2 regions of the Streptomyces sp. NPDC060049 genome follow, and region 2 is predicted to be linked to the other one. Evidence: riboswitches for the same ligand, from Rfam matches in the RefSeq annotation. Region 2 holds a riboswitch; the other holds the start of a gene.
What was found. A riboswitch is a leader RNA that binds a small molecule or an ion and turns the genes downstream of it on or off. The one in region 2 is predicted to bind S-adenosylmethionine.
Positions count from the first base shown of each region.

Region 1: linked by a shared signal. The riboswitch ahead of ACFWBY_RS20190 (aminotransferase class V-fold PLP-dependent enzyme) and the one ahead of thrC (threonine synthase) in region 2 are both predicted to bind S-adenosylmethionine.

Region 1 covers NZ_JBHWVV010000010.1:96,852-100,247, forward strand. Annotated here, with positions in the region: gene ACFWBY_RS20185 (dihydrofolate reductase family protein) at 1-463, shown strand, start outside; gene ACFWBY_RS20190 (aminotransferase class V-fold PLP-dependent enzyme) at 512-1,921, opposite strand; SAM riboswitch class IV at 2,166-2,281, opposite strand; gene trpD (anthranilate phosphoribosyltransferase) at 2,376-3,396, opposite strand, start outside.
Region 2 covers NZ_JBHWVV010000001.1:451,755-455,150, forward strand. Annotated here, with positions in the region: gene ACFWBY_RS02075 (ubiquitin-like small modifier protein 1) at 220-498, opposite strand; gene thrC (threonine synthase) at 533-1,876, opposite strand; SAM riboswitch class I at 1,870-2,028, opposite strand; gene ACFWBY_RS02085 (glucosyl-3-phosphoglycerate synthase) at 2,215-3,192, shown strand; gene ACFWBY_RS02090 (trehalose-6-phosphate synthase) at 3,234-3,396, shown strand, end outside.

The DNA.
Region 1 (3,396 bases), on a different contig from region 2:
CGGCGCCTTCGCCGAGGTGACCGCCAAGGCCGAGGCGCTCCTGTTCGGGCGCCGCACGTGGCAGACGATGGCGGCGGCGTGGCCCGAGCGGGCCGGCGACCCCTTCGCCGACCGGATGAACGAGATCCCCAAGTACGTCGTGTCCACCACCCTCGGCGACTCCGGGCTGACGTGGAACAACACCACGCTCGTCCCCGGCGGCGGGGCCGTCGCCCGGATCCGCGAGCTGCAGGCGGCCGACGGCGGCGACCTGGTGGTCATGGGCAGCCCCACGCTGGTGCGGACCTTGCTGAGCGAGGGCCTGGTCGACGAACTGCGGCTCATCGTCATGCCGGTGCTGCTCGGCGGCGGCAAGTCCATCTTCCCGGCGGACGGCGGCCTGCGGACCCTGGAGCTGGTCTCCTCGGTCACCGCGCCCACGGGCGCGCAGGTGTGCACGTACCGGCCGGCGGCCCGGGCCTGACACCCGGGTCCTTCGCCGGCCCTCCCGCGACGTCCGCCCGGTCCCGGCTCAGACGGCCGGGACGCAGCGGCCCTCTTCGGTGCGGTACTGCCACTTCGCGCCGTCCGCGACGAGCTCCTTGACCGCGCGGACGAACCGCTCGACGTGCTCGTCGGGCGTGCCGGCGCCGAAGCTGACGCGGATCGCGTTCAGCGACCGCTCCCCCGGGGCCGCTTCCGGGGCTCCGCACTCGCCCTGGGCCTGGGGCTCGCTGCCGAGCAGGGTGCGGACCAGCGGGTGGGCGCAGAAGAGGCCGTCGCGCACGCCGATCCCGTACTCGGCCGAGAGCGCGGCCGCGAAGTGGGAGCTGTTCCAGCCGTCCACCACGAAGGAGATGACACCGACGCGGGGGGCGTCGTCGCCGAAGAGGGACAGGACGCGGACCGCCGGGACCTCGGCGAGGCCTTCGCGGACCTTGGCGATGAGGTGCCGCTCGCGGGCGACGAGGCTCTCGAAGCCCGCCTCGTTCAGCGCCTTGCAGGCGGAGGCGATGGAGTAGACGCCGATGACGTTCGGGGAGCCGGCCTCGTGGCGGGCGGCGGTCGTGTGCCACTCGACGTCGACGCCGCCGTCCTCCCGGCGCGCCACCTTGCGGGAGGCGCCGCCCCCTGCGAGGTACGGCTCGGCCTCCTGGAGCCAGTCCGCGCGGCCGGCGAGCACGCCCGAGCCGAACGGCGCGTAGAGCTTGTGCCCGGAGAAGGCCACCCAGTCCACGTCGAGGTCCCGCACGGAGACGGGGTGGTGCGGGGCCAGCTGGGCGGCGTCCAGGACGATGCGGGCGCCGTGGGCGTGCGCGGCGGCGGCGAGCTCCTTGACGGGCCACAGCTCGCCGGTGACGTTGGAGGCGCCGGTGACGCAGACCAGGGCCGGGCCGTAGGGGTCGCGGTCGGCGAGTGCCCGCTCCAGGGTGGCCACGGCCTCGGCCGGGGTCCGGGGGGCGTTGAGGTAGGTGACCCGCGCGTTCGTCCAGGGCAGCAGCGAGGCGTGGTGCTCGGTCTCGAAGACGAAGACCTGGCAGTCGGCCGGCAGCACGGCGGCGAGCAGGTTGAGGGAGTCGGTGGTGGACCGGGTGAAGATCACCTGGTCGGACGCCCGGCAGTCGAGGAACTCGGCGACCGTGACGCGGCTCTGCTCGAACAGGTCGGTGGAGAGCTGCGAGAGGTATCCGGCGCCGCGGTGCACGCTGCCGTAGTACGGGGCGTAGGCGGCGACGTCGTCCCAGACGCGCTGCAGGGCGGGGGCGCTGGCCGCGTAGTCGAGGGCGGCGTAGGCGACTTCGCCGCCGGTGACGAGCGGCACGGTGACGTCGCGTCCGAGGACCGGCAGCGGCTCGGCACAGGCGGGGTCGAGGGCGGTCTTGGCAGCGGTGGTGGCGGCGGCGGTCGCGGACTCGGAGGACGCGGACAGGGTCGCGGACATGGCGGTTTCTCCCGGCAGGCAGGTCTGAATGGCTTCGGAGTGCCGTACGCGGGTACGGCGCTGCGGCCGTCCGGGGTACGGGGATGCCTCGGAGTCGGGGTGGCGCACTCGGGGTACGCGGAAGTGACCCTGTTCCGAGGGTTGAAGAAGGGGCGGAGTCGCCCTATCGCATTCGCTTGCTCACGAAAAACGCTCCTCGAGAGACCAGGACCCCTGGCCCATCACCCCAATGAGGGGTGTGAGGGATCCGCGCTTGCCGTAGACCTCACTGCCTACGACCTGGTCATCACCCGGGGCACCCCGCCACGGAAGGAGGGTTGCCGGACAGCGAGCCGGGGCAATGCGCTGTCACTCGTGACCTGCCGAGCATCCTGCCACAAGATCCTCCGGACGCAAGACCCCGGTCCACATGGTGGACCGGGATCCCGCCCGGATCCTGGCCGGATTCATCCGGTCAGCTGTTGCTGGCCGTCACCCACCGCGCGAGCGCCGCCCGGGCCGCGCCCGAGTCGATCGCCTCCGCCGCCTTCGCGACGCCCGCCGCGAGCTGCTCCTCCAGCGTGCCCGGACCGGGGTCGAGGGCGACCAGGGCCGCCGCCGAGTTCAGGAGCACCGCGTCGCGGACCGGGCCGCCCTCACCGGCGAGGAGGCGGCGGGCGACGTCCGCGTTGTACGAGGCGTCCTCGCCGCGGAGCGCGGAGACGTCGACCAGCGGGATGCCGATGTCGCGCGGGTCGAAGCCCTGCTCCGCCACCTCGCCGTCGCGCACCCACCAGACCCGGGAGGTCGCGGTGGTGGTGAGCTCGTCGAGGCCGTCGTCGCCGCGGAAGACCAGCGCCGAGGAGCCGCGCTCCGCCAGTACGCCCGCCACGATCGGCGCGATCCGGGGGTCGGCGACACCGGTGGCCTGGGCGCGGACCTTGGCCGGATTCGTCAGCGGGCCCAGGAAGTTGAAGGTCGTCCGGATGCCGAGCTCCTTGCGGGCCGCCGCCACGTGGCGCAGCGCGGGGTGGAACTTGACCGCGAAGCAGAAGGTGATCCCGGCCTCCTCGACGACCTCGGCGACCCGCGCCGGGGTGAGGTCGAGGTTGACCCCCAGCTTCTCCAGGACGTCCGAGGATCCGCTCGCCGAGGAGGAGGCGCGGTTGCCGTGCTTGACCACCTTGGCTCCCGTGCCGGCCACCACGATCGCCGACATCGTCGAGATGTTGACCGTCTTGGCGCCGTCGCCGCCGGTGCCGACGATGTCCACCGTCCGGCCGGGCACCTCGATCAGGTTCGCGTGCGCGTACATGGCCCGTACGAGGCCGCTGATCTCCGCGACCGTCTCCCCCTTGGCCCGGAGCGCGACCGCGAAGCCGGCGATCTGGGCGTCGGTGGCCTCTCCCCGCATGATCCGGTCCATCGCCCAGGCCGTGTCGTCGGCGCCGAGGTCCCGGCCGGACAGCAGGGCATCGAGCACACCCGGCCAGCCG
Region 2 (3,396 bases):
GAATATTCCAGGGCAACTCGGGCCGGACAAACCACGCCAAGTACCCATACCACGCTTGCATGTTGACTCAATGTCAACCCTCACGCGGCCCGCTCATATGCGGCGGGCAAGTACAGCGGAGGGGACTTCCCCAACCCTACCGCGCCCAACCCAGCAGAATTGCCCCCTCCGTTTATTACCGGAGGGGGCAATTCAGCGTTCTGGGTCAAGAGCGGGGTGTCAGCAGCCGCCCGCCACCGCGGGAATGATGGAGACGCCCGCACCGTCCGGGGTGGACGTCTGGAGCCCGCCCTCGAAGCGCACGTCGTCGTCGTTGACGTACACGTTGACGAAGCGGCGCAGCTTGCCCTGGTCGTCCAGGACGCGCGCGGCGATGCCCGGGTGGCTCTTCTCCAGGGACTCGATGACCTCGGCGAGGGTCGCGCCCTCGGCGGAGACCTCGGACCGGCCGCCGGTGTAGGTGCGCAGGATGGTGGGGATGCGGACGTTCACGCTCATGGCGCTACTGCCTTTCCGGGTGCGGGGAGGGAGATCAGACCAGGCCGGCGGCGCGGAACGCGTCCAGGCTCGGGCGGATGGTGGCGGTCTGACCGCTGTCGGCGGCCACCGCCTCCAGGGTCTTGAGGCCGTCACCGGTGTTCAGGATCACGGTGGTCAGCGAGGGGTCGAGCTGCCCGTTCTCGATGAGCTTCTTCGTCACGCCGACGGTCACGCCGCCCGCGGTCTCGGCGAAGATGCCCTCGGTCTGCGCGAGGATCTTGATGGCCTCGACGACCTGGGTGTCGTTGACGTCCTCGACGAAGCCGCCGGTGCGCCGCGCGATGTCCAGGACGTACGGGCCGTCCGCCGGGTTGCCGATCGCCAGCGACTTCGCGATGGTGTTCGGCTTCTGCGGGCGGACCACCTCGTGCCCGGCCTTGAACGCGGTGGAGACGGGCGAGCAGCCCTCCGCCTGGGCGCCGAAGATCTTGTACGGCTTGTCCTCGACGAGACCGAGCTTGATCAGCTCCTGCAGACCCTTGTCGATCTTCGTCAGCTGGGAGCCGGACGCGATCGGGATGACGATCTGGTCGGGCAGCTGCCAGCCGAGCTGCTCGCAGATCTCGTACGCCAGGGTCTTGGAGCCCTCGCCGTAGTACGGGCGCAGGTTGACGTTGACGAAGCCCCAGCCCTCGCCCAGCGGGTCGCCGATGAGCTCGGAGCAGAAGCGGTTCACATCGTCGTAGTTGCCCTCGATGCCGACGAGGTCGCCACCGTAGACACCGGCCATGACGACCTTGCCCTGCTCCAGGTCGTGCGGGATGAAGACGCAGGAGCGGAAGCCGGCCCGCGCGGCCGCGGCGCCGACGGCGCCGGCCAGGTTGCCGGTGGAGGAGCAGGAGAGGGTGGTGAAGCCGAAGGCGCGGGCGGCCTCGACGGCGATGGCCACGACGCGGTCCTTGAAGGAGTGCGTCGGGTTGCCGGAGTCGTCCTTGACGTACAGCTTGCCGGTGACGCCGAGTTCCTTGGCCAGGTTGGCCGCGTCCACGAGCTTGGTGAAGCCCGGGTTCAGGCTCGGCTTGGAGGCCACGTCCGCCGGGACGGGCAGCAGCGGCGCGTAGCGCCAGATGTTGTCGGGACCGGCCTCGATCGCGGCGCGCAGCGCCTCGGGGTCGCCCAGGGGCAGGTCGTAGGCGACTTCGAGCGGGCCGAAGCACTCGGCGCAGGCGAAGATCGGGCCGAGATCGAAGCGGGTGCGGCACTCACGACACGAAAGGCCGGTGGCGGGACCGAGATCGACAGAGGCGCCGGCGGTGCCGTTCTCAACGGTGGCAACGGTTTCGGCAGAGGTTGCGACAGACTGTGCAGCCATGATGGCGAGGCCCTTTCTCCTCATCTTCCCCATGGCGCACTTCGCCATGAGACGGAATTGGCACCTTCCCTAGCCGGGGACCTCGCTGACGTCGCTGACGTACGCGATCGCGAGAACCGACTGGAGGGTTGCCGGGGCTTCAACGGGCCGTGTCCCTCTGCCCCTCTGGATGAGCGGTATGGCACCGGGCAACGCGCTCTGTGGCGCGCCCGGGCGTTTGTACGCGGGGACCCCCGGCATGCGGTGGACCTTCGCGTTGTTCAAGACTGTAACCGAAGGCCCGGGCGGTTGAGACAGCCGTCCGAACCGCGAGATGGATCACAATTCGGTCCAAAACATGGATGAACCAGGGAGTGCTGAAGGTGCTGGAAGAGGTGGAGCGATGGCTGGCGGACCGCTCCTGGTCCGCAGCCGACCGACCGCTCGACCAGCTGCTCTCCGCCAAGCGGGCAGCGGGGACCACGGTGAGCGTCGTGTTGCCGGCGCTCGACGAGGAGGCGACGGTCGGCGCCATCGTCGAGGTGATCCGGCGCGATCTGATCGAGGGACTTCCGGTTCCGCTGGTCGACGAACTGGTCGTGATCGACTCGGGCTCCACCGACCGTACGGCGGAGGTCGCGGCGAAGGCCGGCGCCCGCGTGGTGCACCGCGACGACATCCTGCCGCGGATCCCCGCCCTGCCCGGCAAGGGCGAGGTGCTGTGGCGCTCGCTGCTGGCGACCACCGGTGACATCGTCTGCTTCGTCGACGCCGATCTGCGCGACTTCTCCTCCGCCTTCGTCTCCGGGATCGTCGGCCCGCTGCTGACCGACCCGGACGTGCGGTTCGTGAAGGCGATGTACGACCGCCCGCTCGTCACGGAATTCGACGGATCCGCCGAGGGCAGGCTGCACGGCCAGGGCGGCCGGGTCACCGAGCTCGTGGCCCGGCCCCTGCTCAACCTGCACTGGCCGCAACTGGCCGGCTTCGTCCAGCCGCTGGGCGGCGAGTACGCCGTCCGCCGCGACCTGCTGGAAAGGCTGCCGTTCCCCGTCGGCTACGGCGTCGAGCTGGGCCTGCTGGTGGACGCGCTGCACACGGTCGGGCTGAGGTCGCTGGCCCAGGTGGACGTGGGGGTCCGGCTGCACCGCCACCAGGACGGGCAGGCACTGGGGCGGATGGCCGCGGCGATATACCGCACGGCGCTGGTACGGCTCTCGCGCGGACACCTCCTGCGGCCGGAGCTGACGCAGTTCGAGCGCGGGCCTGACGGTTTCGTCCCGCACACGCACGCCGTGGACACCGAGGAGCGGCCGCCGATGCTGGACATCGAGGAGTACGCGCGCCGTCGCGTGGCGTAACCGGACGTTTGACCGGACGCGGGGCGGGCTAGGTTCGCCGCATGGCTTCCCAGGTGCTCGTCGCCGCGAACCGCGGCCCCCTCTCGTACGCCCTCGACGCGGACGGCGCCCTCAGCGCGCGCCGGGGCGGGGGCGGTCTGGTCTCGGGCCTCTCCGCCGCCCTCGCGGAGCAGCCGGGGGCGCTGTGGATCTGCGCGGCGCTGT